Linked DNA regions of Cohaesibacter sp. ES.047. The main gene of each other region encodes a partner of the protein of the gene in region 2 in a complex. Links are inferred from orthologs where the notes say so. Each region holds a gene or a part of one and is shown on either strand. Other genes may lie near its edges. The genes, in order: dnaG and CPH65_RS20720.

What was found.
Region 1: the proteins of CPH65_RS20720 (region 2) and dnaG are in contact, whole or in part, in a crystal structure (PDB 2R6A), measured with the Geobacillus stearothermophilus proteins. The link is inferred for Cohaesibacter sp. ES.047 from one-to-one orthologs. Residues at the interface, in WP_033016901.1 of Geobacillus stearothermophilus: Ser13, Glu15, Ala16, Gln18, Glu91, Leu92, Asp94, Ala95, Val96, Pro97, Thr98, Ala99, Ala100, Asn101, Tyr104, Tyr105, Ile108; in WP_049624496.1 of Geobacillus stearothermophilus: Lys456, Leu457, Leu458, Pro459, Ala460, Asn463, Ala464, Leu467, Leu535, Leu536, Ile537, Ala538, Gln544, Glu545, Asp548, Tyr549, His552.

The regions. Positions count from the first base shown.
Region 1 is NZ_LT907844.1:1,933,704-1,949,320, reverse strand. The notes cover bases 1-2,946. They hold dnaG (DNA primase), read right to left. Parts: upstream 2,504-2,946; coding sequence 497-2,503; downstream 1-496. Other genes in these bases: CPH65_RS08895 (GatB/YqeY domain-containing protein), read right to left, coding at 2,704-2,946; rpoD (RNA polymerase sigma factor RpoD), read right to left, coding at 1-12. Outside these bases: more of CPH65_RS08895, read right to left, coding at 2,947-3,153; CPH65_RS24095 (hypothetical protein), read right to left, coding at 3,126-3,563; carA (glutamine-hydrolyzing carbamoyl-phosphate synthase small subunit), read left to right, coding at 3,657-4,877; CPH65_RS08880 (Rho termination factor N-terminal domain-containing protein), read right to left, coding at 5,110-5,382; CPH65_RS08875 (neutral zinc metallopeptidase), read right to left, coding at 5,456-6,367; CPH65_RS08870 (DNA-binding transcriptional regulator), read left to right, coding at 6,946-7,224; carB (carbamoyl-phosphate synthase large subunit), read left to right, coding at 7,578-10,889; transcription elongation factor GreA, read left to right, coding at 11,036-11,509; CPH65_RS08855 (Lrp/AsnC family transcriptional regulator), read right to left, coding at 11,634-12,110; CPH65_RS08850 (mitochondrial fission ELM1 family protein), read left to right, coding at 12,313-13,269; trxB (thioredoxin-disulfide reductase), read left to right, coding at 13,344-14,288; CPH65_RS08840 (LysR family transcriptional regulator), read left to right, coding at 14,484-15,374. UniProt on the Escherichia coli protein: RNA polymerase that catalyzes the synthesis of short RNA molecules used as primers for DNA polymerase during DNA replication.
Region 2 is NZ_LT907844.1:4,528,211-4,543,715, reverse strand. Bases 12,672-15,505 are described here. They hold CPH65_RS20720 (replicative DNA helicase), read right to left. Parts: upstream 14,916-15,505; coding sequence 13,428-14,915; downstream 12,672-13,427. Other genes in these bases: rplI (50S ribosomal protein L9), read right to left, coding at 15,202-15,505; CPH65_RS20725 (YrhK family protein), read right to left, coding at 12,990-13,271; alr (alanine racemase), read right to left, coding at 12,672-12,859. Outside these bases: cimA (citramalate synthase), read left to right, coding at 1-435; EamA family transporter RarD, read left to right, coding at 487-1,446; CPH65_RS20770 (TIGR00730 family Rossman fold protein), read right to left, coding at 1,503-2,114; CPH65_RS20765 (LysM peptidoglycan-binding domain-containing protein), read left to right, coding at 2,385-4,076; CPH65_RS20760 (helix-turn-helix transcriptional regulator), read left to right, coding at 4,267-4,710; CPH65_RS20755 (ABC transporter ATP-binding protein/permease), read left to right, coding at 4,779-6,707; CPH65_RS20750 (SDR family NAD(P)-dependent oxidoreductase), read right to left, coding at 6,851-7,603; purF (amidophosphoribosyltransferase), read right to left, coding at 7,657-9,180; CPH65_RS20740 (CvpA family protein), read right to left, coding at 9,463-10,068; DNA repair protein RadA, read right to left, coding at 10,200-11,606; more of alr, read right to left, coding at 11,681-12,671. UniProt on the Escherichia coli protein: The main replicative DNA helicase, it participates in initiation and elongation during chromosome replication. Travels ahead of the DNA replisome, separating dsDNA into templates for DNA synthesis.

The DNA.
Region 1 (15,617 bases), 2.6 Mb from region 2 along the record:
CTTACTTGCCATTCCTGTCTCCAAGGATGCCCCAGACGGATCATGGTCCGAGTGGTCATCCAATCTCGCGGACGCTTTTTTCATGTCTTTGCTCGCCTCGCCCGGACACAAAGACATGATCTTTCAGGATTTCTCCAATCCTTCTACCGAATGGAGCGTTAATTGCCCCTTAACCGAAACCCGCCACATGCTTCTGCTTTCCGTGCAAAAAAGCTTTCCACACACAACAAGGCCGGCCAGACCGCAAGGCCTCCAGCATCAGATCGTGTTGATTATTTAGCAGCAATCAATGGTTCCCTCGCCAGCTTGACATTTGGCGCTAGTGGCTGCCGATCAATGATATTTAGCGCAGCGATTCGATTCGGCAACCCCAACGGGCCGAAAAAGTTCGATTTATCCGAATTTTCGAATCATTTTCAGGGGGTTAAGAGCCGATTTCCGGCAATTTTGGACTGATTCGCATGCTTCGACAGGTCTTGAAGCAGGTGATTCGCCATCAGTCCGACCGGTTCTGCCCCAGTTCAGCCAGAACATCGATGAGGTTGGCCTGCACGCCAGCGGCTTTCATCTGATTGTAGAGCTCGCTCAGTTCATGTTCCTCGCGCAGGTTTTCCTCGCGGCGCCGATGCACTTCGTTGTTGAGAAACTGGATGCGGGCAAACATGTCCTCACTCACGGATCCCGACAATTGCGCCATTTCCCGATTGAGGTCCTGCTCGATTTCCCGGATTTCCAGAACATTGAGATAGGACTGGAACAATCGCTCCAGAAACAGACGAGACGGCCCGTAGGCGAGCTGATGCACCCGTTGGCGCCCCGCCAGCCGCCAGCCCCAAGGCTGCGAGATCTTGCCGGATGGATCACGCACTTCCATGCCGTGCATCTCGTCCAAAAGTCCCTTGAGATCCTGCGGACACTCGGCATAGATATCTGCATAAGTCCGCGCCTGCTTGTCAAAGATGAGATGCGACAGCACGTATTTGAAGGCTTCAAGGCTGCTTTTCTGAAAGGGAACAGCCAGAATCTGCTCGGCAAACTGCTCGAACAGATAGGGCATGTGAATGGACAGACCGATCAGACAGTTCTCATATTCTGTTGACTGCCCCTCCTCGGGCATCCGCGACACATTGCTTGAAGCCTGCAGCGCGGATGACGGCCCGGCCCCCTGCCCCGCCTTTGCGCCCCCGCCGGTAAAATAGCGATTGCGTGACTGGTCCCGCCGGTCGCGCTCCTGTTGCCAGAACAGGTTGGAGAGTGCCGACTTGAAGCTCATCTGATATTGCCGCTGGACCCGCTCATCCTTGATCAGTCGCAGCAGCTCCTCGATCCGCTGCTCAAGCGCGGCCTTGCGCTCGGGCGTATCAGCTGGCTGGGCTTCGCGTTCGCGCTCCCAGATCACATCGGACAGGGGCCGCGCCGACCTCAAAACCTCGCCAAAGGCCTCCGAGCCGCCCTGTTTGACCAGATCATCGGGATCCTGCCCGTTGGGCAGAAAGACGAACTGGAAGGAATAGCCGGCCTTCAGGCTGGGCAAGATGCGTTCGATGGCCCGATGTGCAGCCTGCCGTCCGGCCCGGTCGCCGTCAAAACAGATGTAGGGCTCATTCGAGAAACGCCACATGCGTGCAATCTGCTGCTCGGTAAAGGCTGTCCCGAGCGAGGCGACCACATGCCCGACGCCAACCTGATGCAGCGCAATGGCATCCATGTAGCCCTCGACCACGATCGCCGATCCGGCCTCGTAGGCCGCCTGCCGCGCCCGATGGGCGTTGAACAGCATCGTTCCCTTGAAAAACAGTTTCGTCTCGGGCGAGTTGAGATATTTCGGCTTGCCATCCGGATCGAGAATGCGGCCACCAAAGGCCACAACGCGGCCCTTCTCGTCCTCGATCGGAATCATCAACCGATTGCGAAAACGGTCATAGGTCGCCCGCCCGTCATCGGGCTTGATGATCAGGCCCGTGTCGAGCATGTCCTGCTCACTTACACCGCGCTCGAGAAGATAGCTCTTGAGATGATCCCGGCTGTTGACCGAATAGCCAACGCGGAAGGTCGAGAGCGTTTCGGGCCGCAAGCCTCGCTTCTGGGCATAGGCGCGCGCCTCGCGCCCATACTCCGAGTTGAACTGCAGCTGAAAATACCGCGCGGCCATTTCCATGACATCATAAAGGCTCGCCCGCTCCTTTTCCCGCCGTTGCATCTGCGGATCTGGCGCAGGTAAGGACACCCCGGCTTGGGCGGCCAACGCCTCAACCGCCTCGGGAAAGCTCAGCCCTTCCGTTTCCATCAGAAACCGAAAGATATCGCCATGTTTGCCCGATGAGAAGCAGTGATAGAACTGCTTTTGATCATTGACGAAAAAGCTCGGTGTCTTTTCCTTGTTGAAAGGCGAAAGCCCCGCATATTCGCGGCCCTGCCGACGCAGTTTCACCTTGCGTCCGACCACGTCGGACACGGCAATTCTCTCCCGGATCTGTTCCAAAAGACTTTGAGGATATTTCATCGACGCAACCGGGATCCACCCATTGACCTCACGCCTCCCGACAGACAGCAGTCTTGTTGATGGCGTTCAGGCACCATCTCGAGAGGACTGAACGGTCCAAGCTTCATGATCGTCATCATAGTATCAGATCTGGAAAAAGCACAATGGCCCCGATGTGGGGGCCACTGCTACTCAATTGGCATGCAGGATTGTCTTCGGGCTCAGCGCAGCAGGTCCTTGACGATGCAGCTTGCCTTGCCAAAATCCATCTGTCCGGGATATTGCGTCTTCAGGTGCGCCATGACCTTGCCCATGTCGCGCAAGCCGCCCGCATCGAGTTCCTCGACCGCTTTGGCACAGGTCGCATTGACTTCGGCCTCAGCCATTTGCTGAGGCAGGAATTCCATGATGATCGACCTTTCGTCCCGCTCCTGCTCGGCCATTTCAAGCCGGCCGGATTCTTCATAGGTGCGAATCGATTCATCGCGTTGTTTGACCATCTTGGCCAGAATCTGAAGCACTTCGTCGTCGGAAACCCTGTCGGCTCCCTGCGATCGTGCCTCTATATCGCGATCCTTGATGGCCGCATTCACCAGTCGCAAGGTCGCCATGCGGCGTTTATCCTGTTGCTTGATGGCTGCCGTCAGGCTTTCATTGATCTGCTCGCGCATAAAAGGCCTTTCATTGATTTCAATTCGGACTTGGACTCGCCTGCCCGGCGATGCAATGCCCAAGTACCGTGAATTGCCAGTTCCGTAGTAGATAGGATGTGGATCCGCATACCACAGATATCAGCGGTCTCAATCGTTTCTGAGGTCTCAATCTTCAAATCAAACACACAGCTCTTTATAGCGACTTGATGCGAGTGGCAAGTCAGCAATGACCCCGAGACCATCGCTGCAAATGGTCCTGACAAGAAAGGCTGGCCTTCAGTGGCGGCTCCCTTGTCGTTGGTCAATAACGTATCAAAATCGCACATCAGCTCCCATATGGGAACTATTTTTTGCTCCGCCCCCTTGCCAACATTGACCCCCGCCCGCTTTTGCCCTAGATGATCTGGTCTGAGAACAGACGCTTCCAACGATCATATCGCAAGACGTCAGTTGCCTTCAAAGCGGCAACTGGTGACGGAACGCGGCTACCGACGTACACTCTACTCAGGACGCATTTGGCTATGGCTCACTCCGCATCTAATCCGGCCTCCTCACCCGCCCCGTGGGAAGAGATCAAGCCGACCGCCCTTCTGGTGCTGGCTGACGGCACCGTCATCGAAGGTCAGGGCATTGGCACCACAGGGTCTGCGGTGGCTGAGGTCTGCTTCAACACAGCCATCACCGGTTATCAGGAAATCCTCACAGATCCGTCCTACGCCGGTCAGATTGTCACTTTCACCTTCCCCCATATCGGCAACATCGGCACCAATGACGAGGATGCCGAAACCATCGATATGGACAGCAACAGCGGTGTCCGCGGTGCTGTGGTCAAGACCGACATCACCGAGCCATCCAACTATCGCTCTTCGCGCCATTTCGACGCCTGGCTGAAAAGCCGCGGCATCATTGGCATTGCGGGCGTCGACACCCGTGCACTGACCGCCCACATCCGCGAAAAGGGCCTTGCCAACGCGGTGATTGCCCACGCGCCCGATGGCAACTTCGACATCGAGGCGCTGAAGCGCGAAGCTGCGGGCTGGAATGGCCTTGTCGGAGCCGATCTTGCCAAGGACGTCTCGACCCGCGAGACCTTTGAATGGACCCAAACCCCTTGGGTCTGGGACGAAGGCTTCGGCAATCAGACCGACCCGGCCTTTCATGTGGTGGCGATCGACTTCGGCATCAAGAGAAATATCCTGCGTCTGCTTGCCCGTCAGGGCTGCAAGCTCACGATCCTGCCCGCAACCGCGACAGGTGAAGACATTTTGGCGCTCAAGCCCGATGGGGTCTTCCTCTCCAACGGTCCGGGCGATCCGGCAGCCACAGGCGAATATGCCGTTGATGCCATCAAGGCGGTGATCGACGCAGGCGTTCCGATGTTCGGGATCTGCCTTGGCCATCAGATGCTGGCGCTGGCTCTTGGCGGCAAGACCGTGAAGATGCATCAGGGCCATCATGGCGCCAACCATCCGGTCCAGGACAAGACGACAGGCAAGGTGGAGATCACCTCCATGAACCATGGCTTTGCCGTGGATGGCGACAGCCTGCCCAAAGGGGTCAGCGAAACTCACGTCTCGCTGTTCGACGGATCCAACTGCGGCCTCAGCGTTGATGGCAAACCGATCTTCTCGGTGCAGTACCATCCCGAAGCTTCGCCCGGCCCGCAGGACAGCCACTATCTGTTCACGCGTTTTCTCAATCTTGTTCGCCAGAACAAGGGGATGGAAAAGCTGCCCGAATAGCTCAAAGACAGCTATCTCAGAACGTGAAAAAGCCATCTTCCCCGCCCAGACCCTGCCATGCTCTGCATGTCATTGATCGGGCGACGAGGAAGATGGCTTTTTCTTTGGCTGTTTTTGGAACTACGTTTTGGTGTGATTTTGTCGGCATTGTGTCGCAAGCAGACAGAACCTTTACCCAGAACCGTATCCCGCTATTCAGACCACTTGTGCCGTCATGGTCCGATAAGCTGGTCTAGTGATCGCGCAGTGCGTCGATCAGCTCATCCTTCTTCATATTGGACCGTCCGTCTATGTCGAGCTCCTTGGCGCGTTCATAAAGGTCGTCCCGGCTCCATTCCTCATAGGCAGGAGCCTTGCCCCCCTTCCGGGATGGATGCATGGTGCTGTTCGCCTGTGCATTGGCAATGCGCGCAGCCTTCTCTTTCGACGCCCCATCACGCCGCAAGGCCTTGTAGGTATCCTCATCCTTGATTGACGAACGATTGCTTTGCGCTGCGCTTGCCATGGGTGTTTCCTTTCCCTGTTTCGTTTAAAACGCAAGTAAAGGCCGATGGGTTCCCAAAAGTTTTCTCATCAGATCAGGGATTGGCCACCGAGAAGGTATCACAGGCGCTGATCTTGCCGTCCTCGAAGCCTTGGGTGAACCATTTCTTGCGCTGGGCCGACGTACCGTGATTGAAACTGTCCGGCACCACATAGCCCTGCATCCGCTTCTGCAACGCATCATCGCCGATCTGAGTGGCGGCGTTCAGCGCCTCACCAAGATCCCCATGTTCCAGAAGACCCTTCTGATTGGTGTAGTAGCCCCAGACGCCGGCATAGCAATCGGCCTGAAGCTCGACCCGAATGGACATCTGGTTGGCTTCCAGTTTGCTCATAGACCGACGCATTTCATTGAACTTGGGCAGGACCCCGGTGATGTTCTGGATATGGTGCCCGACCTCATGGGCGATCACATAGGCCTGAGCGAAATCGCCCGGCGCTTCAAAGCGTGTTTTGAGCTCATTATAGAAATCAAGGTCGATATAGACCTTTTCGTCACTCGGACAATAGAAGGGGCCGGTCGCTGCAGAGGCAGATCCGCAGGCAGACTGGACCCGCTCTGAGAACAACACCAGAGACGGCTCCGGATAGGTCTTGCCTGCCGATTGGAAAATCCGCCCCCAGACATCCTCCGTTTCGGCCAGCACGACCTTGACGAACGAGGCCATTTCCTCTTCGGCTGCGGATCTTTTCGGAGAACGTGCTTGGCTGGTCTGCGTCTGCTGCGACATGGACATATCGCCGCCCATCAGCATCGAAAGGATTGTGGTCGGGCTAACGCCCATCATCCATAGAACCCCGCCAATGACGACCAGCACGATCAGGCTCGGGGCCCCTTTACGGCGACCACCGAGCGGCAGCCGCATTCGGCGGTTCGAATAATTGCTTCGGGCCTCTCCCCGCCGATCTTCAATATTGCTGCTTTCTCTACGACCACGCCAACGCATATGTCCCCCGATTCTCCTGATGATGCTCTACACACCGGGCAGAATTCTGCCATCTCATCCCATTGTCAGCATGGAGCAGGTCGTGGTCTGAAGCAACTGAATTTGCACCCCACACCGGCACCAAGATGGCCTAGAGTGGCGGCGCGAAAAAGCACCGGACAAAAAAAGAGAAGGCCCGCGCCGTGCGAGCCTTCTGTCTTTAAGTGAGCATTTTTATTTGCTCCGGACTGAACGCCCGAAACCTATTGGATGTGCTATCCCGCCAGCTTGCGCCACAGACGCATGAAGCTTTGACGAACAATCGCATGTTTATGGACATCACACCGACGATTGACGCCCAAGGTTTCGCGGCTCAATACAAGATCAGCCAACATTGGGTTTCTCCAGTTGTTTTGGGATTTTCATTTCCCACCTAACATCACACTCAACGGCACAATAAATCTGATTGACCTCCACCCGTTCCTGGGCTTAATTGGGACCAAATCAACTGCACTTAGTGCGCTTACACACCCAATATGTGCACATTGTGCGTTTTTGTCAACGCCAAAGGCGCAATTTTTGCGCAAAAAGATTAAAACGTGTCTAAAGAACAAGATAAAGCAGACGCCGAAGCCATGCTTCCCGAGCAATTTCGGGCATGGCGTCGCAGCATGGGTCTGAAACAAAAAGACGCTGCCGACTTGCTCGGTTTGAAGAAACGCATGATCCAGTATTATGAAAAGGGCAAGCGTGAAGGTAAGTCCGTGACGATCCCGAAGTCGGTTCGTCTGGCCTGTTATGCTTTGTCAGTTGGTATCAGCGATTTTGACGGAGCCAACATCAGCAAGCTGGATTTGAGCAAAGTCGGCGACGACTGATCGCTCTCACTGCTCCTCAGTCCCGGTTTTTCATAAACCGGAGCAGGCATGCACCCAGGCTCATGCAAATAAACTATCGAAGTGAAATTGAAATTCAGATTTCAAATAAACCGGACACAACAGTCCAATTTCCTCAGCTCCAACCGGCATTGACCCGAAAACGCCCAAAGGCGAACGAAAATTTGCAGGTATGAGCCAAAAAATTTGCCTCTACCTATGGCAAAATGATCGATAGTTCGCTATAGCGATCCAAATCTCATCTGCACCCCCGACCAGCATCGGCCCTGGCCCTCGTAACAAGCCACAAAGGCGACAACCGAGGGGCCGGTGCCTTGACATGAGCGCGAGACAAGATGCCCAAGCGGAACGACATTCAATCCATCCTCATCATTGGCGCCGGCCCGATCATCATCGGTCAGGCCTGTGAATTCGACTATTCTGGCACGCAAGCGGTCAAAGCTCTTAAAGAGGAAGGGTATCGAGTCATCCTGGTCAACTCCAATCCGGCGACCATCATGACCGATCCGGAAATGGCCGATGCGACCTATATCGAGCCGATCACCCCGGAAATCGTTGCCAAGATCATCGAAAAAGAGCGCCCCGATGCGCTCCTGCCCACGATGGGCGGTCAGACAGCGCTCAACTGCGCCCTGTCCCTGCGCAAGATGGGCGTGCTGGAAAAATACAATGTCGAGATGATCGGTGCCACCGCCGAGGCCATCGACAAGGCCGAAGACCGCGAGCTGTTCCGTGAGGCCATGACCAAGATTGGCCTCGACACGCCCGTTTCGCGCCTCGCGCACAACATTCCCGAGGCCCTCGAGGCCCTCGAAGTGGTCGGCCTTCCGGCCATCATGCGACCCTCCTTCACCATGGGCGGCACCGGTGGCGGCGTAGCCTACAACCGGGAAGAATATCTCGAAATCATTGAACGCGGCCTTGATGCCTCACCAACCAAGGAAGTGCTTGTCGAAGAGAGCATCATCGGTTGGAAAGAATATGAGATGGAGGTCGTTCGCGACAAGAATGACAACTGCATCATCATCTGTTCCATCGAGAACCTCGACCCGATGGGGGTTCACACCGGCGATTCCATCACTGTCGCACCAGCCCTGACGCTGACCGACAAGGAATATCAGATCATGCGCGACGCCTCACTGGCGGTTCTACGCGAGATCGGGGTGGAAACCGGCGGCTCCAACGTTCAGTTCGCCGTCAATCCGGAAAACGGACGTCTCATTGTCATCGAGATGAACCCGCGCGTCTCCCGGTCCTCTGCCCTTGCGTCCAAGGCAACCGGATTCCCCATCGCCAAGGTCGCAGCCAAGCTGGCAGTCGGCTACACGCTGGACGAATTGGCAAATGACATCACCGGCGGCGCAACACCGGCCTCGTTCGAGCCGTCGATCGACTATGTTGTCACCAAGATCCCCCGCTTTGCCTTTGAGAAATTCCCCGGTGCCGAGCCTTCGCTCTCCACGGCCATGAAATCCGTCGGCGAAGTCATGGCCATTGGCCGCACCTTCCAGGAATCACTGCAAAAAGCCCTGCGCGGCCTTGAGACCGGCTTGACCGGCCTGAATGAAATCGAGATCGAGGGTCTTGGTCAGGGCGATGACAAGAACGCCATCCGCGCTGATCTTGCCAAAGCGACGCCGGATCGTCTGCTCAAGGTTGCTCAGGCCATGCGCCTTGGGGTCCCGCACGAGCAGATCCATGAAACCTGCAAGTTCGATCCATGGTTCCTTGAGCAGATCCAGAGCATCATCGACATGGAGCAGCGCGTGCGCGCTCATGGCCTGCCCACCGACGCGATCAATCTGCGCAAGCTCAAAAGCATGGGCTTTTCCGATGTGCGTCTGGCGGAGCTGGCCGGAACCACGGCCGCGAAGGTCCTGAAGCTGCGCCACGAGATGGATGTGCGCCCTGTCTATAAACGCATCGACACATGCGCTGCCGAATTCGCTTCGCCAACCGCCTACATGTATTCGACATACGAGCCACCCTTCAACGGGGTTTCCGTTTGCGAAGCCAACCCTTCGGATCGCAAGAAGGTCGCCATTCTGGGCGGTGGACCGAACCGTATCGGTCAGGGCATCGAGTTTGATTATTGCTGCTGTCACGCCTGCTTCGCCATGGACGAAGCAGGGTTCGAGACCATCATGATCAACTGCAACCCCGAAACCGTTTCCACCGACTATGACACCTCCGACCGGCTCTATTTCGAACCACTGACCGAAGAGGATGTCATCGAAGTCCTGCGCAAGGAGCAGGAGAACGGCACCCTCGAAGGCGTGATTGTGCAGTTTGGCGGCCAGACCCCGCTGAAGCTGGCACAGGCCCTGCAAGATGCGGACATTCAGATCCTTGGCACGTCCCCGGACGCCATCGATCTGGCCGAGGACCGCGACCGCTTCCAGAAGCTTCTGCACAAGCTCGACCTGATGCAGCCGCGCAACGGCATCGCCTACTCCATCGAACAGGCTCGCATCGTCGCAGACCAGATCGGCTTCCCCGTGGTCGTGCGCCCGTCCTACGTCTTGGGCGGCAGGGCGATGGAGATTGTCCGCACGCCGGACGCGTTCGAGAAATACATTCAGAAGACCCTGGCCGAACTCGTACCGCCGGACATCCGCCTCAAGTATCCAAACGACAAGACCGGTCAGATCAACGCCGTTCTGGCTCAGAATGCTCTGCTGTTCGACAGCTACCTGTCCGGGGCCATCGAAGTCGACGTGGATTGCCTGTGCGATGGCGAGGACGTGGTCGTCTGCGGCATCATGGAGCATATCGAGGAAGCTGGCATCCATTCAGGCGACTCCGCCTGCTCCCTGCCGCCATACTCCCTGTCCGAAGAGATTCAGGAAGAACTGGCTCGCCAGACCCGCGAAATGGCTCTTGCCCTTAACGTTGGCGGTCTGATGAACGTCCAGTTCGCGGTCAAGGATGGCGATATCTATGTCATCGAGGTCAACCCTCGGGCCTCGCGGACGGTACCTTTCGTTGCCAAGGCGATCGGCAAGCCCGTTGCCAAACTGGCATCCCGCGTGATGACTGGCGAAAAGCTGGCCGCGCTCGATCTGAAGCTCGAAAAGCTCGATCACATCGCAATCAAGGAAGCGGTCTTCCCGTTTGCCCGTTTCCCCGGTGTCGACACGCTTCTTGGTCCGGAAATGCGTTCAACCGGTGAAGTCATGGGGCTCGACACGGATTTCGCGATCGCCTTTGCCAAATCGCAGCTTGGCGGTGGCACCAAAGTGCCAAGCGAAGGAACGGCCTTCATTTCCGTCAAGAACGATGACAAGCCACGGATTCTTTCGGCAGTCCGGCGCCTGAAAAACGCAGGCTTCAGGATCATCGCAACAGGCGGCACCCAGCGCTATCTCTCAGAGAACGGTATCGAGTGCGAGAAGATCAACAAGATGCTCGAAGGTCGCCCACACATCGTTGACGCCCTCAAAAACGGCAAAGTGCATCTCGTCTTCAACACCACCGAAGGTGTAAAAGCACTTTCCGACAGTAGGGATTTGCGCAGAGCAGCACTTTTGCATAGAGTACCCTACTACACGACCGTTGCCGGTGCCTTGGCAGCGGCCCAGGGAATCGAAGCTTATAGAACAGGGAATATTGAAGTCCGGCCATTGCAGGACTATTTCTCCCACTAAGAGGGACGTGGCGCCCGATTAGCGCAACTTGAGCTCTAAATGCTGGAAAAATCGATGGCGTTCCGAAGGTGAGGAGCTTTCGGAGCGCTTAACTTTTGTATTCATTCGGGGCTTGGCCCCACCGATCAGGAGGCTTTCCGACGGCTATGGAAAAAATCCCAATGACGCCTGCAGGATATCAGGCTCTGGAAAAAGAATTGAAAACACGCAGCGGCGAAGAACGCCCGCGTATCATCGCGGCCATTTCCGAAGCACGCGCACACGGCGACCTTTCGGAAAACGCGGAATACCACGCAGCCAAGGAACAGCAGAGCCACAACGAAGGCCGCATCGCCGAGCTGGAAGACAAGCTCAGCCGCGCCGAAGTGATCGACGTTTCTAAAATGAGCGGCGACAAGGTGAAATTCGGCGCAACCGTCACACTGGTTGACGAAGACACCGAAGAGGAAAAGACCTACCAGATTGTTGGCGACATGGAAGCCGATCTGGCAAATGGCAAGATTTCCCTGTCCTCCCCGATCGCGCGTGCGTTGATCGGCAAAGAGGTAGAAGACTCGGTTGAAGTGACAGCTCCCGGTGGGTCAAAGTCCTACGAGATCCTCGCGGTCAAATATATCTGACCGGGCCTCGAAACCGGGATTCAAAAAAAGCGCGTTGGCAACCAACGCGCTTTTTCACTATATCGGCTTGAATGGATACGAGCGGTCACACCGCTCCGATCCATTTTTCGCAGCAAAAGGCAAGTCAATCCCCCAGATCAATGGGCACGGTCGGCTCGTTCTTGCTCTGGCGAATGGTCAGCGAGGTGCGCACGCTATCCACATTGGGCGCGGCGGTCAGCTCGTTGATGACGAAGGACTGAAAGGCCTGAAGATCCGGCGCGACACACTGCAGGACGAAATCGATATCGCCTGAAAGCATATAGCACTCGCGCACTTGCGACCAAGAGCGAACCCGCTCTTCAAAGGCGACGAGATCGGCCTCGGCCTGACTGTGCAAACCAACCATCGCAATGGCGGTCACGTCGAAACCAACCTGCTTTTCGTCCACAATCGCTCGATAGCCTTTTATGATGCCGGCTTCTTCGAGGGCACGAACCCGACGCAAGCATGGCGGCGCGGAAATACCCACACGGCGGGCCAGTTCTACGTTTGTGATGCGACCATCATCCTGCAGTTCTTTCAGGATTTTCCAGTCAATGGGATCTAATCTTGCTTTCAAGACAATAGCTCTCTACTTGGGGTGAGCTTATAAGGGGCAGAACGCCCGCCAACACTGAACAACACAATGTCCGCGCTCCGGCATAATAATCCCAAACGGTTACGAATGGAAACTTTTGACACATTTTTGTTCGCATTTCCGACACAGACTAACAATCCTGTGAATGATTCGAAAAATCCACACAAAAAGGGGCATTCTCGTTGTGACTGATAGGGACCGCACGATCTGGGTTTTGAGCGATGGCAAGGCTGGAGACGAGAATCAATGCCTGGGCGTTGCAGAAAGACTGGGTGGAACCATCGACGTGCGGCTTGTCGCACCCGGGCGTCCATGGGTCTGGGCAATGCCGTGGGGTCCGATCCCCCCACAAGACAGGCCGGACAAAGAGGGCTCGCCGCTCTCCCCTCCCTTTCCCGATGTGGCAATCGCGTCGGGCCGCCGCACAGTGGCCTACCTGCGCAAGCTCAAGGAAATCAGCCCGGAGACAACGACGGTCTTCCTGAAGGATCCGCGCACGAAATCGCTGAATGCCGATCTCATCTGGGTGCCGATCCACGACAAGCATCGCGGCTCCAATGTGCTTGCGACCCTGACAGCCCCCCATCGTCTGTCCCCTGCCCGCCTCAACGAAGCGCGCACGGGAGGCCCTTCTGAATTGCACCGCCTCGCCGCGCCGCGCGTCGCGCTCGTTCTGGGCGGCGACACGGCCAAATCGGCTTTCGGAACCAGAGCAGCCCATCGATTGGCCGATCATCTGGTCCGGCATTTGCCCGCCAACATGTCCATCATGGTCACCCCGTCCCGGCGCACCCCTGCCCATTTGATGAAGGCGGTGAAACAGGCCCTCTTGCCGCGCCCCCACTGGATCTGGGACGGCTCCGGCACCAACCCTTATGCCACGATGCTGGCCCTGGCCGACGCTATCATTGTGACAGCCGATTCTCACTCCATGCTGTCCGATGTGATGGCAACCAATGCCCCCATCTATATCTTCGAGCCAGATGGCTATCCGCCCAAGCTCAAAGGCACCATTGACCAACTTGTGACCCATCCGTACGTGCAGCGCCTTGAGGACACCCTTGAAACCGGCAGCAGAGCCCCCATAGATTCTACTGAACTGATTGCGGATGAAATCCGTGATCTGCTAAAAACAACCTAATCAATTCGGCTCCGCCCGATTCTCGATCTCCCAATTTCCGGATGATCGCACCCAATTCGAAGAAAGACACTTCAATGCACAGCAAAGTATTGATCATTGGCTCCGGGCCGGCGGGCTACACTGCTGCAATCTACGCCGCGCGCGCGATGCTAGAGCCGACCCTTGTTGCCGGTATGCAGGAGGGTGGCCAGCTCACCATCACCACCGAAATCGAAAACTATCCCGGATTCGCGGACGAAATTCAGGGACCGTGGCTGATGGAGCAGATGAAGGCGCAGGCCGCCAACGTCGGCACCAAACTGGTGTCAGACATCATCACCAACGTCGACCTGTCGTCTCACCCTTTCAAGGCGAAGGGTGACTCGGGAACCGAATACACCGCCGACAGCGTCATCATCTCAACCGGTGCACAGGCGCGCTGGCTGGGTCTTGAGAGCGAAGAGCAGTTCAAGGGGTTCGGCGTTTCGGCCTGCGCGACTTGCGATGGCTTTTTCTATCGCGGCAAGGAGGTTCTGGTCATCGGAGGCGGCAACACGGCCGTTGAAGAGGCGCTCTACCTCACCCATCATGCCGACAAGGTGACGGTCATCCATCGCCGCGACGAATTCCGCGCCGAGAAGATCCTGCAAAACCGTCTTGAGAAGAACCCGAAAATCCATGTTATCTGGGATACCGTGGTTGAAGACTTCGTTGGCAAACAAGGCTTCCCGCCGAGCGTCACAGGCGTGAAACTGCGCAATGTTAAGACCGGAGAGATCACGGATCTTGATGCGGATGGCATTTTCGTGGCCATCGGACACGCTCCTGCCGTAGAGCTGTTCAAGGATCAACTGAGGATGAATGACAACGGCTATCTCTGGACCGCACCCGATTCGACAGCGACCTCGATCCCCGGCGTCTATGCCGCTGGCGACGTGACCGATGACAAATATCGTCAGGCGGTGACAGCCGCAGGCATGGGCTGCATGGCCGCACTGGAAGCCGAACGATACCTCGCAGAACTCGAAGACTCTGAATAATAACGTATTTTACGTCGGAAAGAGTTGGATAAGTCGCTCAGAGCTTTGATTTGCATTGCAATGTTATTAGACTATAGGCTACGCCAGTTTATGCATGACTGGCGTAGCCTAAATGCATAGCAGGGTTTAGGAATCAAAGGACAGCAAACCTGAATGGCCCGGAGTCGATCTTGGGGCGATTCATTGGAGGGCGATATGGATTGGGACAAACTGCGCATCTTTCATGCGGCCGCTGATGCGGGCAGCTTCACACATGCCGGTGACAAGCTGCATATGAGCCAATCTGCCATTTCCCGACAGGTCAGCGCCCTTGAGGCCGATCTGGGCGTCACGCTCTTTCACCGCCACGCTCGAGGCCTGATCCTGACCGAACAGGGCGAGCTGCTCTATCGCACGGCGCATGACGTGTTGATGAAGCTCGAAACCGTTCGCACGCATCTGACCGACTCCAAGGAAAAACCCACCGGCGAATTGCGCCTGACCACCACGGTCGGGCTCGGGTCGGCCTGGGTCACCCAGCATATCCCTGACTTCCTCGAGCTCTATCCGGGCATTTCGCTCAATCTTCTGCTGGAGAACGAAGAGCTCGACCTTGGCATGCGCGAGGCTGACGTCGCGATCCGCCTGCACCAGCCCGTGCAACCCGATCTCATTCAGCGCAAGCTCTTCACCGTGCATTTCCACATGTATGCTTCGCCGGACTATCTCAAGAAGTTCAGCCAACCCAGATCCATGTCGGATCTGGAAGATCATCGCCTGATCAGCTTCGGGGAAAAACATCCGAACTATCTGCGCGACATGAACTGGCTCGAGACAGCAGGCATGCCTCCGGGACAGAAACGCACAATGGCGCTCAAGGTGAACAACATCCTCGGGATTCGCAGCTCGGTGATGCGTGGCGCAGGCATTGCAATTCTGCCTGACTATGTTGTCCACCCCCGCGACAACCTTGTTCAGCTGCTTCCAAGCGTCGAAATGCCCAGTTTCGAAACCTATTTCGTCTACGCTGCAGAACTTCGCAATTCAATGCGCATCAATGCTATTCGCGATTTTCTGCTCTCCAAAGCAGCCAGCTGGCATTATTAATCCGCTCTACGCCCTGTTTCACAGAGTTTATTCCGCTTCCGAAAGACGCGGGATCTCTCGGCGTGTGGCATTTTGTTGCCATGCTATATCTGCATAACTGTCATGCGGCTTCAGTCATTGAATATCGTCTAAATTATAGGCATATATAGCCTCAGCTGAAGGCAATTGTCGTTGCTACACTCCTCCCAGTAATGATGTTTGTAGCCAGCTGTTCCCCTCTGGAAGGTGATTGCTCCGTGGGTT
Region 2 (15,505 bases):
CTGGAATTGCTCGCGCGTCGTCATTTGGGCCATGTGCCGAGCTATTTCGAAGTTGAGAGTTTCCGCGTTGGCGTGGAGCGGCGCTTTGATTCGAGCGGCGATCTGGTCACCCAGTCTGAAGCGGTCGTGAAGCTCGTCATTGATGGGGTGCGCAAAATGTCCGTCGCCGAAGGGCAGGGCCCGGTCAACGCGCTCGACCTTGCCTTGCGCAAGGATCTGGGGCCGTTGCAGGACAAGATACGGAACCTTGAGCTGATAGACTACAAGGTGCGTATCCTCAATGGTGGCACGAGCGCAATCACGCGTGTTCTCATCGAAAGTCGCGACGGCCATGGGCATCGCTGGTTTACAGTTGGGGTTTCCGAGAATATCGTGGATGCTTCCTTCCAGGCTTTGGTGGATTCCATCACCTATAAGCTTTTCAAATACCCCTGATAAAGTGCCGTTGCTGGAGCGTGTTGTTCAGCGGGCCGGAATTGAAGCGCCATGAGCCAAGACCCCATCAATCTGGGCGGAACCGCGTCCGCTCTCTCAGCTGATTCTACCAAGGAGACGCGCAACGGTCTGTTCTTTGCGCTTGCTGCCTATGGCTCATGGGGCTTGTTCCCACTGTATTTTTCGCTTCTGGCCGAAGTTCCGTCCGTGGAAGTGGTCGCCAACCGGATCGTCTGGTCGTTGGCCATGATGACGATCTGGTTTTTGCTGCTCGGTCGCTGGAGAGAGGTCTGGTCTGCGCTACGTCAACCCAAGGTGTTCGGCATTCTCGCGCTGACAGGATTTCTGATCAGCGGCAATTGGCTCACCTATGTGTGGGCAGTCGGCCATGGCCGGGCAACAGAGGCAAGCCTTGGCTACTACATCGTGCCTCTGGTCAATGTGGCGACCGGGTATCTGCTTTTATCAGAGCGTCCCTCGCGGTTGCAGCTCGTGGCCATTGTCATTGCGTTCCTCGCCATTGCCCTGCAGATAATTCTGTTGGGGACGATACCGATTGTTTCACTGCTGCTGGCCTTTACATTCGGCAGCTATGGATATCTGCGCAAGATTGTTCCGGTTGGAGCCAATCTGGGGCTGTTGATCGAGTTGATCATCGTTGCGCCCTTCGCGCTTGTCTATGTTGTTTATCTGCAATCGTCAGGGTTGGGACATCTCAGCCTTTCAGATCCGATGATCAGCGTTCTCATTCTGATAACCGGGATTCTGACGGCCTTTCCCCTGATCTGGTTTTCCATGGCGGCGCGGCGGCTCAGGATGTCGACAATCGGAATCATGCAATATCTCAACCCGACGCTTCAGTTCCTCGTGGCGGTGTTCTTGCTCAACGAGACTGTGCCAGCGGGCAAATTGGTTACCTTTGGTCTCATCTGGCTGTCGGTGTTGATCTATTCCTATGACGCCTATCGGAGCAGACGCAGGGAACCGCGCCCGCCGGCTTTGCAGGTTTAAAATGTGGAAAAGTCGAACGTCCCGACCGGCCTGCGGCGAGCCCTTTGAAAGTCTTTCTAGAAGCGGTTGAGATCGGGTGCATCGGTGGATTGCGATAGCAGATCATCCGGCAAATCCTTGCAGGCCTCGATCAGCAGGGGAACGATCTCTTCGGGATCGGATGTGGAGAGGAACGAAACATCCATGCCACTGCGGATGAAGTCCTCTTCGCGCATATGGTCCAGAAGGCTTATCAGGGGATCCCAGAAGGCATTGATATTGGCCAGCAGAACCGGCTTCTTGTGTTGTCCCAATTGCGCCCATGTGAGCATTTCGACAAGCTCTTCAAGGGTGCCTATGCCGCCGGGCAGTGCCACAAATGCCTGAGCATATTCAAACATCTTGCGTTTGCGCTCATGCATGTCCTCGGTGATGATCAGCTCCTGCACCTCGTCCAGCATCGCCTCGCGTTCCTGCAGAAAAGATGGTATGATGCCTGTCACTTGGCCACCATGATCGAGCACGCTTTTCGCGGTAATGCCCATCAGGCCGATTGAGCCGCCGCCATAGACAAGGTCGATAGAGTTGCGGGCCATGGAGCGTCCGAGCACCTTGGCAGCGTTGGAGTAGGCGGGGTCAATGCCGGCGCCGGATCCGCAGTATACGCAAATTTTTTTCAGTAAAGCCATGTTCGTTCTGTTGCGTTCGGTTCAAAATGGGTTGCGCCAGTAAAGGCAATTAGCCGCGCAGCCTTGCTCGAATCCTTAAAAAAGGCTACCTGTCTGTAGGATAAGAATAAAATTCTTCGATTCCGCGGCGTGTGTGGGTATGCAATCGTGACTGGCCTTTGAAAAAACAGCAAGAAAAATCATGCGAAGAGAGAAAATCTTCATGCATGAACCTGTTGGAAAAGACTGATGCTCAACCCCGGGATGGCTAAACAGAAGTGTGACTGAAGCATGAAATCTGCAGCTCCTTTTCTTGCCCTAGGTGGTGGTGTTATCGCCGTCGTTGTCGGCATCTTTGTATTCGGTGACCAATTGGGGATTGGTGCAAAAGATCCTCAGCCGAAGGCCCCTGTGGCAACGGTAAGTAAAACCAATCTACCCACCGAGCCGGCCAATTCGGCACCCCAAAAAACCGATGATACTGCTGAAAATGCTGCCGAGCCTCAATCTGAACCACCGGTTTTGGACGAAAGCACGACCGATGTCGCGAGCCTTTCCAAAACCGATGAGATGTCCAGCGAACCAGCGGCGGAGCCGGTTGCTGCTGCGCCCAGCGATCAAGGCAACGCGGTTGGGATTCCCGATGGCGGATCCGTTTCAAGCCCCGATGCAACCGAAGAAGTAAGCGACGCGGCAACGGGTACACAGCCCAGCTTTGATATCGTGCGTGTTGAGCAGGATGGTCAAACTCTCGTTGCTGGCAAGGCAAGCCCGGGGTGGACGGTTGAGCTCAAGAATGGCGACATGGTTCTGTCACAGGCCGAGGCGGATGCCAATGGCGACTGGGTGATGATGCTTGAAAAACCGCTCGAGCAGGGTGTGTCCGATCTGTCGCTTGCTGCGAAATCCGCAGATGGCGGTAAAACTATTGTATCGGAAAGCAATGTGACGGTGGCCATGCCCGAGGAAAGCAAGGGTGAATTGCTTGTCCTTGAGACAAAGCCGGGTGAGGCCTCTCGCGTGCTCTCCAATGTTGTAGAACCTGACGAGGATCCGTCCAAACCTATTGAAGTGGCCAAGGTGGAAAAGACCACGGACACTGACAACGAAGGGACTGCACCTGTCGCCAAAGAGGCACCTGCCCAGACAGAACAGACAGAACAGACAGAGCAGACGGTTGCTTCCGATGCAGACAGCACAGGAACGGCCGAAAGCGGTTCGGAAGGCACTGCGGCAACGAATGCGCCAGCAGCGGAGGCAAAGCCTAAGGCTGAGCCGACCGAAGTTGCCAAGGTTGAAGAGCCCAAGGCTCAGTCAGAAGAGACCCCAGCGCCGGCTTTACCATCTATGGTTTCCATCGAAGCGGTTGAAATCGAAGGTGACACCCTGTTTGTTGCCGGTGCGGCGGAACCTGCCGGATCTGTGGTTCGCCTCTATGTCGACAACCAGTCCATTTCGGACAGTCGTAGCGGCGTGACGGGTCGGTTCCTGTTTGATGGCGAGCTTGATCTGGAGGTTGGTGATCATCAGGCGCGTGTCGATCTCATTGATCCTGTCACCGGTGCTGTTACCAAGCGTGCGGAAGTGTCCTTCTCCAAGGCGGCGCCTGAGGCGATCGTGTCGGCGTCTGCCGAAAGCAATGCCGATGTTGAGAAGGATCAGGCACAGAGCAGTGTTAGCGACGATACAGCCAAGTCGATGAGTGCTGATGCCGAGTTGGCCGACGTCAAGACGCGCAAGGTCATCATCAGACGCGGTGACAATCTTTGGCAGATTGCGCGCCGGGTTTATGGTGCGGGCATTCGGTATTCGACGATTTTTGACAACAATGTCGATCAGATCCGCGATCCCAACTGGATCTATCCCGGACAGGTTTTCAAGTTGCCGCAGGGCGAGGACGGTTGGGATAACAATTTTGATGCGGTCGAGTCGCCCGATGAGAGCGATAAGTCCGCGATGCTCGATCAGGATGCCGCCGAGTAAAGGCGCGCCTGAGTGACGAGCGGACCGTCGTCCACTCGTTTCGTTCAACAGTCAAGAATTCAAACGGCCCGGAGAGTGATTTTCGGGCCGTTCGGGTTTTTGTTTCATCGTATTTTTTCGATGAAACCTTGCAAAGTGATCCCGGATCCCTTATTCATCGTACAAACACGATAGATGAGATGAGGGAGAGATGGGCGAAAGAAACGGCTGCTGCGATCAGAATCCGGTGGATCAAGTCACCATCGATCTGGCGGATGTGAGCGTCAGTGCAGCTGAAGACACAGCGCATCATGGCCCAGGACCGAAAGGGCATCAGAAGTGCTGTGATCATTTCGATCCTTTGGCCCGCGGGTTCAAGGCCCTTGGCCATCCCGCCCGCCTGATGATCCTCCAGAAGCTCAGCTCTCAGAACAGCCATTGCTGTGGCGATATCTGCTCTACCCTGCCGTTGGCGCAGTCGACCGTTTCCCAGCATCTCAAGGTGCTCAGGGAATGCGGTTTCATTCATTTGGAAACCGCCGGGCAGCAGAGTCGTTACAAAGTCGATTTTGATCGACTGGACCAGTTTTTCGGCGCCAACAGCGCTTTCTTCAAGGGGCTCCACGATCGGAGCCTCAAAAACCATGCAGATTAATCCCAATGGCTGATCGATGCCTATGACCATGCGTCGATTGCCGGGGAAGACCTCAGGACCAAGTCATAATGAGAAGTTCTAGATATGCCAGTGAGCCTTACGTGCGCACTGGAGCGTCGGTTGACGCGGAAGCCTCGTCGCTTCAAACCCTGCGCAATCTTTGGCCCTACATCTGGCCCTCAGATCGGGCAGACCTCAAAAAACGCGTTGCTTTTGCTCTAAGCGCCCTGTTTCTGGGCAAGTTGATCAATGTTCTGACGCCCTATGCCTTCAAATGGGCGACGGATGCCCTGTCAGATCCCGCTGCGCCTGATGGCGTGGGCCCCGTGGGCTGGCTTAGTGTGCCGATCATGCTTGTGGCCGCCTATGGCCTGGGCCGGATCATGAATGTGGGCTTTGATCAGCTCAGGGATGGCCTGTTTGCACGGGTCGGGCAGCATGCGGTGCGCAATCTTTCCAACAAGACCTTCCGCCACATGCACAACCTGTCTCTCAGGTTCCATTTGCAGCGGCGCACGGGCGGGCTGTCTCGGATCATCGAGCGCGGGACGCGCGGCATCGAAGGGGTGGTGCGTCACACCATTCTGCATGCCGTTCCCACCTTGTTGCAGTTCGTGATGATGTCTGCCGTCATCGCCTTCCAGTTCGATGTGATCTATCTGGTAATCGTCGTGACCATGGTGGCGCTCTATGTCGCCTTCACTGTGCGGGTAACGGCCTGGCGCATCGACATCCGCCGCCAGATGAATGAATCCGACAATGACGCCAACTCAAAGACCGTCGACAGTCTGCTCAACTTCGAAACCGTGAAGTATTTCGGCAACGAAGAGCGCGAAGCGCATCGCTTTGACCAGTCGATGAAGGTCTATGAGAAAACCGCAATCAGCACCTGGGTGTCGCTGACGTGGTTGAACTTTGGCCAGATCGCTATTTTCTCGACGGGTATGGCGCTGTGCATGGCGCTGTCGGCCCATGCGGTGATGACCGGAACGCAGACGGTCGGTGATTTCGTGCTGATCAATGCGCTGTTGATGCAGCTTGCCATTCCGCTCAACTTCTTCGGCTCCATGCATCGCGAGATCAAGCAGGGGCTGGTGGATCTGGAATCCATGTTCGAGCTGATGCGCGAAGCGCCCGAGGTGACGGACAAGGACGATGCCAAGCCGCTTGACGTTAAAGGCGGGACCGTCCGGTTTGATGACGTGCATTTCGCTTATGATGCCAACAGGCCGATTCTCAAGGGGATCAGTTTCGAAGTGCCAGCGGGCAAGTCGGTCGCGATTGTCGGGCCGTCCGGGGCAGGTAAATCGACGATATCGCGCCTTTTGTTCCGCTTTTATGATGTGACGAGTGGGTCCATCACGATTGATGGACAGGATCTGCGCGATATAGAGCAGCACAGCCTGCGTCAGAATGTGGGCATGGTTCCGCAGGACACGGTCCTGTTCAACGAAACCATCGCCTACAACATCGGCTATGGGCGTCCTGATGCCAGCCGTGAGGAGATTGTCGAAGCGGCTCGCATGGCGCAGGTGTCCGATTTCATCGCGCGCCTTCCCGCCGGGTTCGATACCGAGGTTGGGGAGCGGGGGCTGAAGCTGTCAGGCGGCGAGAAGCAGCGCGTGGCCATTGCCCGGACCATCCTCAAGGCTCCGCCGATCCTCGTTCTCGACGAGGCAACGTCGGCGCTCGATAGCCATACCGAACAGGAAATTCAGACGGCGCTGGATAAGGTGTCACAAAACCGGACGACGGTGGTGATCGCTCACCGATTGTCGACGGTGATCGGGGCGGATGAAATCATCGTGCTTGAGGATGGAGGCATTCGCGAGCGCGGACGTCACGCCGAACTTCTGGAACAGAAGGGACTTTATGCCTCGATGTGGGATCGTCAGCGCGAGGCCAGCGAAGCCGAGGAGCGGCTGCGCAAGGCGGTCGAGAGTGATCGCTCCGGTTACCTGCCCGGTCGCGGTGCTGAACTAGAAGTCGCCGAATAGGTTATGGAACATATTTTGAAAGCCCCATTAAGACAGACTCTTAATGGGGCTTCTTTAGAGATTGATTCGGGATTATTTCGGCTCAATGCCAGCTGTTGGCTCGCGGGTGCAACTCTTGCGAGTCGCGCGAGACAGCGTTTGGGCTAGTCGATTACCGGGCTGCCGTAATCTTTCCAACTCTTGGAGGGGAAATCATACATGCGGCCGCTGTCGCTGCATTCTGGCAAGAGGCAATCGAGGATATAGGGTGCAAGTTCGCTGGGATGCGGCAGGGTCATCGGATCTTCGCCCGGCATTGCCTTGGCGCGCATGCCTGTACGAACAGGCCCCGGATTGAAGCAGTTCACGCCAACGCTGGTCTTTTCGGTTTCTCCGGCATAGGTCCGTACGAGCGCTTCAAGGCCAGCCTTGGAGACCGAATAGACGCCCCAGAAAGGTTTGCATTTATGGGGGGCACCGGAGGTCATGAAGAGCGCACGACCCGCATCTGACTGACGCAGCAGCGGGTCAAGCGAACGAATGAGCCGCCAGTTGGCGGTGAGATTGACACCAAGCACCTTGTCCCAATCCTTCACCGGATCGAGATGTCCGATGGGCGTGACCGCGCCAAGAAGACCGGCATTGCCGAACAGGATATCGAGCTTGCCCCAGCGTTCAAAGATTGCCGCGCCCAGACGATCAATGGCGTCGTAGTCCATCAGATCACACGGAACGAGGGTGGCCGAGCCACCCATTTTCTGGATCTCGTCATCCAGTTCTTCCAGTGCTCCAACGGTCTTGGCAATGGCGATCACGTGTGCGCCTTCGCGCGCCAGAGCAAGGGCCGCGTGCCAGCCTATCCCGCGAGAGGCACCTGTGACGACGGCCAGACGATCCTTGAGGCGTTGTTCGGTCATGTGCTTGGGTCCTTCCCTTATCTCTTCAAGTCTGTGCCAACGCGGCACCGGCCCTAGTCCTTGAGAAGGCCCGGTGCGCGATGATTTTCTTCGCCCTCGAAATCAACCAGATCTGTCGGATAGTCGCCGGTAAAGCAATGATCCGTGAACTGGGGGGCATCGGGATTGCGGCGGTCAAAGCCGCAGGCGCGATAGACACCATCAATCGAGACAAAGCCCAGAGAATCCGCTCCGATATATTTGCGCATGCTTTCCAAGTTCATCTGGGCGGCGAGCAGTTTCTTGCGGTCGGGCGTGTCGATGCCATAAAAGTCCGAATGGGTGATCGGCGGGCTGGCCAGCAGCATATGCACTTCCTTGGCGCCAGCATCGCGCATCATCTGAACAATCTTGGATGAAGTCGTGCCGCGCACCAGACTGTCGTCGACCAGCACGATGCGCTTGCCTTCGACCTGAGAGCGGTTGGCGGAGTGCTTGAGACGGACCCCGAGGGCCCTGATCTGCTGGGTCGGCTCGATGAAGGTTCGTCCCACATAGTGGTTGCGGACGATGCCCAATTCGAACGGGATGCCGATTTCCTGCGCATAGCCAAGAGCGGCAGGCACACCGGAATCGGGCACGGGCACGACCACGTCCACATCGAGCGGACATTCCTTGGCCAGTTCGGCACCCAGCGATTTGCGCACTTCATAGACGGAGCGACCGGCGATGAAGGAATCGGGCCGGGAGAAATAGATATATTCAAAGATATCCAGCCGTGCGGGGCGTTCAGCGAAAGGATGGAAGCTTCGAATGCCGTCTTCCTTGGTGCAAACGATGACTTCGCCGTTCTTGACCTCGCGCACGAATTTCGCACCGATCATGTCAAGAGCACAGGTCTCTGAGGCAAACACGGGTGAGCCGTTCAAATCACCAAGCACAAGCGGACGGATGCCCAGCGGGTCGCGGGCACCAATCAGTTTCTTGCGCGTCAGGGCAACCAGAGCATAGCCGCCTTCCATCTGCCGGATGGCGTCGATGAAGCGGTCGATGATGTCGGATTCGCGGCTCTTGGCAATCAGCTGGAGAACGACCTCGGAGTCCGATGTGGACTGGAAAATCGCGCCGCGCTTGATCAGCGAGCGGCGCAGGGTCATGGCATTGGTAAACTGGCCATTGTGGGCAACGGCGATGCCGCCCCCTTCGAGCTCAGCAAACAGAGGCTGGACATTCCGAAGGCCAGCGCCGCCTGCGGTCGAGTAGCGGTTGTGACCGATCGAGACGTTGCCGGGCAGGCGCTCAAGCACGTCCGAATTGGAGAAATTATCACCCACGAGGCCAAAACGGCGTTCAAGATGGAAATGCTCGCCATCATATGTGGCGATGCCGGCAGCCTCCTGACCGCGGTGCTGCAGCGCATGCAGGCCCAGAGCGGTGAGGGCGGCGGCATCATCCGCGCCAACAATACCGAACACGCCACATTCCTCGTGCAGCGTATCTCCTTCGCCGTTCCAGTCGTCGTCTTGATGAAGCTCAGAGGAGGAACCTGATTCCGACGCGCAGAGCGCAGCGGAGGCCGAGCTGTCGTCTTCAATCATTGAGAAGTCTTGAGACGTGGGGTTTTGTCTCTGTTCAGACATGGGCGAGAAGTCCTTCAAAAACCCGACTGCTCCGATCGAATAGGGGAACCCGAGGGATGTCGTGGTGTCATTTGATCTTCTGATGAGAGCACCAATTGCGCTTTTGAGCGCAAAATGGATGCACTGATCTACAAACGAAGAATGGCGGGACATACCCGCCAATTCCATGGAGTGTTCCTACCATACCCATGCGGCTTCGTCAGCTACGCAAATGTATAGAAGGGCGATTCATTGCAACGTTTATTGCTTTGCCGTGGTGCTGGCAATCTCGCCGATGGCATCGCGTTCGTCGTTCGAATAGCTGGCTTCCTCGTTCGGAGGCGTGCCTTCGCGCTGCTGGCGGATCTTTTCCATCAGCTGTTCCTGAGGATCTTCGGGCAACAGACTGATCAGCTTGTCTCCCATTTCATTGAGAAATGGCTTGGACTTGGCCTGAGCAACCCAGTTGGGCTGCTTGTCCTCTGGAACGAACCAGTTGAAGAAGATCAGGGCGACGGCCATCAGGATCGCGCCGCGCAAGGCACCAAAAACGAAGCCCAGCGTCCGGTCAAGGGCGCCAATGCGGCTGTCCAGCACGAAGTCGGAAATCTGGATGGTGATGAAGGACACCACGATGAGTGTGATGAGAAAGATCCCCAAAGCCGTTGCGGCCTGAGCAACAAGGGGTTGCGTCAAGTAGGGGGTGACCATCGGCAGAACCACGTCGAAAAGCTTCAGCGTTGCGAACGCGGCCGCAACCCAGGCGCCGATCGCAAGGACTTCACGCACGAAGCCGCGAATCATGGCGAGGAAAGCCGAAATCAGCAAGACGACAAGTAAAATGACATCTAGGAGTTCGATGGGCATCAGAAATCGATCCTGTTATCTGGCCTGGACTGCAAAAGCTCTTTAACACCTGCATACGAAAAACTGCAAGTGCCGCTTTGCCCCTCTATAGGGTGCGAAGTTGGCAAGAGCAAGGTTTTTTGCACCTGTTATCAATCCTCAGGATTGTCTGTGGGATTGAGGTTCGAGCCGACGGCGATCCGTGCAACCAAATCGGTGAGGCCTTCAAGCCCTGAGAGTTCGAGTTCAGGTGTTTTGACGGATTTGAGCACCCCTTCGGGAACAACGGCACTCGAAAAGCCCAATTTGGCTGATTCCTTGATGCGCGTTGGCGCATGGGAGACTGGTCTGATCGCTCCGGACAGGCTGATCTCGCCGAAATAGACCGCTTCGGATGGCAAGGCCACGCCAGCAAGAGACGAGACCAAAGCTGCGGCAACTGCTAGATCTGCTGCCGGTTCGCTGATCTTCATGCCGCCTGCGACATTGAGATAGACGTCATGGCCAGACAGGCGCACCCCGCAATGGGCGTCCAAGACAGCAAGGATCATGGATAGGCGGCTTGTGTCCCAGCCAACCACAGCGCGACGCGGTGTTCCCAGAGGTGACTGGGCGACAAGCGCCTGAATTTCCACCAGAAGCGGGCGGGAGCCTTCCATGCCGGCAAAGACCGCTGCACCCGGCGCAGAAAGATTGCGTTCGCCCAAAAACATGGCCGATGGATTGGCAACCTGACTGAGGCCGCCGCCTGTCATCTCGAACACGCCGATTTCGTCGGTGGGACCGAAGCGGTTCTTGATGGCGCGCAGGATGCGGAACTGATGGCCGGAGTCGCCTTCAAACTGGAGCACACCATCGACCATATGTTCCACAACGCGTGGCCCGGCAATCTGTCCATCCTTCGTGACGTGCCCCACAAGGATCACCGCTGCGCCGGTCTGCTTGGCATATCGGATCATGGCCTGTGCGGATGCCCGCACCTGCGTGACCGTTCCCGGTGCGCTGTCGGCGCTGTCGGTCCACAGGGTCTGGATCGAATCAATGATCACCATTTCAGGGGGCGGGCCTGCGGTGAGGGTGGCCAGAATGTCTTCGACGCTCGTCTCGGCCGCAAGTTCCACAGTCTCTTTGGCAAGGCCAAGACGGGCGGCGCGAAGGCGAACCTGATCGATGGCTTCCTCGCCGGAGATATACACCACGCGGTGGCCGCGTTTGGTCAGTGCAGCCGATGCCTGAATGAGCAGGGTGGACTTGCCGATCCCCGGATCTCCGCCCAGCAGGAGAACCGATCCCTTGACGAAGCCTCCGCCGGTGACGCGATCCAGTTCGGCGACGTTGGTTGTGATTCGGGGGGCGGGCTGCTCCTGGCCGGACAGGGAGACAAGCTCGACAATTCGGCCGCTCTTGCCGCGGACGGTCTTGGGGGAGCCGCCGATGCCGGCGCCTTCCTTTTCTTCCATGATCGAGTTCCACTCGCCGCACGCCTCGCAGCGGCCAGCCCAGCGATTGGTAACTGCACCGCAAGTTTGACAGACGAAAGTGGATTTGGAGCGCGCCATTGGGAGGGGCTTTCTGAGCATCTGGCTCGTTGCATCAAGGGATGCTGCGCCATCGAATCGGAACCGGTTTATCTTTATAGATAGCGACGCAGACTACGCAAGCCAAGGCTGGTCAGAAGCTCATAGCCGATGGTGCCGGCAATTGCAGCCACTTCGTCGATGGGCATGTGAGGGCCGAACAGCTCAACCCAGCTTCCGCGCTTCACTGCGTCTTCCGGTATGTCAGTGACGTCGATGATCGTCAGGTCCATGGTCACGCGCCCGATGATCGGGGCCTCATAGCCCTCGATATAGACGCGCGCGCCCTTGCGCTTGTCGCTGCTGGAGCCGGTGCGCAGATAGCCGTCGGCATATCCCATGTTGATGATTGCAAGGCGACTGTCCCGCTTGGTGACTTCACTCGCGCCGTAGCTCACCGATTGTCCCTTAGGGACGTGGCGGGTGGAGAGGACGCGACTGTTCAGGGTCACCACGGTCTGCATGGGATTGGGGCGGTTGCTGGTCGCCAGACCGCCATAAAGCGCGATGCCGGGGCGGGTCAGGTCGAAATGATAGTCGGGGCCCAAAAACACACCGGCCGAGTTGGCGAGCGAGGCAGGAATGTCGGGGAAGAGGGCGCGGATGGCGCGAAAACGGTCAAGCAGCGTGCTGTTCAGCGGATGGTGCGGATCATCGGCGCAGGCCAGATGGCTCATGATGAGTGTCGGGGTGAAGGGGGGCGGTTGCGTTGTCCATGCGTCGGACAATTTGTGGGCCGCCTTCTTGCTCAGCCCCAGCCTGTTCATCCCGGTGTCGAAATGCAGTCCGCAGGGCAATGCCTCGCCAATTGATCTGCAATAGCGGGACCACAGGTCGATCTCCTCGTAGCAGCCAAGCACCGGGCGAACCCGGTGCGTATGGTAGTAGGACATGGTGGCGTCCGTATCATCGCCAACGAGGCCATTGAGCGCATAAAGGGTGGCGTCGGGCAGGGTGCTGCGGGCACGGGCGCCTTCCTGAGGATGGGCAACGAAGAAGGTTCGGCATCCGGCTTGCCACAGGGTCTTTGCCGCTTCTTCCAGCCCGGTGCCGTAGGCGTCAGCCTTGATGACAGCGGAGCATTCGGCCTCGCCGCTCTTTTCGACCAAATCGGCGTAATTGATCTCAAGCGCACCAAGATCGATGGTCAACAGACTGCCGGCAATGGCCGCATCACCAGCAGACAGATGTTTCACATGTGGGGCAAGGCGGGAGGAGATTGGATCCTGCGTCATGTGATTTCGACTTTCCGGCTCGGGCAGCTTTAGCTGTCTTGCGCTTTGGTCAGCACAAGGCCTTTGGGGTATCAAGGAAACCAGAGCATCTTCCGATTATTGAGACGGCTTGGTATGAGCGAAAGGGGCTTCAGTCACTGGTGTTGTCTGCCAGATCGTCTCGGTCGCCCACAACCAGATAATGCACTTCTCGGGCAAAGCGCAAGGATGGTTTCACAGCAAACAGCACCGAGCCGATCAGAAAACACCATGTGCCGGGGATTAGCCAGCTATGGTAGAAGAACATCACCGAGCCAATGATAAACAGCAGGGCCGCGCCTAAATCCACCAGAGAATAGGCCAACTCGTAGACTGCATAGATCTGTGTGTGCTGTCTAGATCGGTTGGGGGCATCGTGTTGAAAGATTTTCATGACTAGGCCCTCTAAAGACGGGATCGCAGGGTGATGCTGATTGCCAACCCGCAATCGGACTTGATACGGGTTCGCGCCATGCAAGCATATTGCGATTGAGGCAGCAAGGCGTTGATGCGCCCTGTCCCTTTAAAAGGGTGGCATCACGAGGCGCGCCTATTCGTAATTATCGGGCAGATAGTCTTCGCGTGCGAGATCGGAGAAGCGGGTGAATTCACGCTGGAAGGCGACAGGAACGGCACCTGTCGGGCCGTGACGCTGCTTGGCGATGAGAATTTCGGCCTTGCCCATGGCTCGGTCCATTTCGGACTGCCATGTGAAGTGCTCCTCGGTTCCCGGCTTGGGTTCTAGACGTTCGAGATAATATTCCTCGCGATAGATGAACATCACAACGTCGGCGTCCTGCTCGATGGAGCCGGATTCACGAAGGTCGGCGAGCTGCGGTCGTTTGTCGTCGCGGGACTCGACCTGACGGGAAAGCTGAGACAAGGCGATGACCGGAACGGCCAGTTCCTTGGCGAGGGCCTTGAGCCCGGTGGTGATCTCGGTGATCTCTTGCACGCGGCCCTGCGAGGCCTTGGACGAAGAGCCACTCAACAGCTGCAGATAGTCAATGATCAAAAGATCGAGGCCCTTCTGGCGCTTCAGCCGTCTGGCGCGCGCGGCAAGCTGGGCAATGGAAATGCCACCGGTCTGGTCGATGTGCAGTGGGGTGATCTGCATTTCCTGCGCCTTGTGGGCGATGCGGGAAAACTCTTCCTGATCCACCTTGCCTCGGCGAATCTTTTCCGACGACACCATGGCCTGTTCGGCGATGACACGGGTGGCGAGCTGTTCGGCACTCATTTCGAGCGAGAAGAAGCCAACGACGCCGCCGTTCATCGTCTTCATGGAGCCGTCGGGCTGTTCCTCGGCCTTATACGCACTTGCCACGTTGTAGGCGATGTTGGTGACCAGAGAGGTCTTGCCCATGGCGGGACGGGCGGCGAGGATGATCAAATCCGAATGCTGCAGGCCACCCATCTTCTGATCGAGATCCTTAAGGCCGGTGGAGATGCCCGACAGTTGGCCGTCTCGCTTGTAGGCGGCCTCCGCCATTTCAATTGCTTCGGTTGCCGCTGCGGCAAAGGAGACAAAGCCGCCGTTTGATCCGCCGGTTTCAGCCAGTTCGAACAGACGCTTTTCTGCATCCTCGATCTGGGCCCGCGGCGGGGTGTCAATGGGTGCATCGAAGGCGACATTGACCACATCGGTGCCGATGTCGATGAGGTTGCGCCGAGTCGCAAGATCCATGATCAGGAGGCCGAAATCCTCGGCGTTGATGATCGAGGTTGCTTGCGAGGCAAGGCGCAGCAGATAGATGTCGATGGGGGTGTCTGCGACCATGTGGTCGGCTGGGAAAAAGGTTTTCAGCGTCACCGGCGAGGCGATCTTGCCAGCCCGAATGAGCTGGGCCGTCTTCTCGAAAATCTCGCGCAAATTGGGATCATAGAAATGGTGCGGCTTGAGAAAGGCCTCGACGCGATCATAGGTCTGGTTGTTGACCAAAATCGCGCCCAACAGCTGCTGTTCCGCTTCCAGATTGTGCGGTGCTTGACGCGCGGCAACAGAGTCCGCGCTATCGCGTTTTGCAGCAATTTCCATGTTCATCCTCATTTCAACGTGATGAACAAGATAGTCACAGGATGCACTGGAATTGAAGCGCAGTGATTGCAATTCACGGCAATCAACAGCGGAAAGTTTTTTTCTTTTTCTTTCGCTGGACTCTGTTGCCGTATTCGAGTCCTTGGCGAGAGAATCGCTCGCCCGGAAAAGGCCAGATAACCGGGGCGAGTCGTGCAAAAGAAAAGGCCCGGAACAACAGCTCCGGACCTTGATGCTTCAGGCTCTGCATTGGCTCAGCCTTGCAGATTTGAACGCGATAGATCGCTTATTTTTCTTCTTCTTCTGCAGCGTCTTCTTCAGCAACGTCTTCGGCTGCGTCGTCAGAGGCTTCTTCGCCTTCGATTTCCTCGAGCAGTTCTTCGTCAAGCTCGAGATCCTCTTCGAATTCGAAGCCAGCATCACGCTCGGTCAGGGTCAGATCTTCACCAGCAGACTGACGGTCGGCTTCGTCCTGAGAACGAGCGACGTTGGCGGTCACGATGAGATCGACTTCAGGGTGCAGAATCACGGTTACATCGTGCATGCCGATAGTTTTGATCGGGCGATCCAGAGAAATCTGGTTGCGGGAG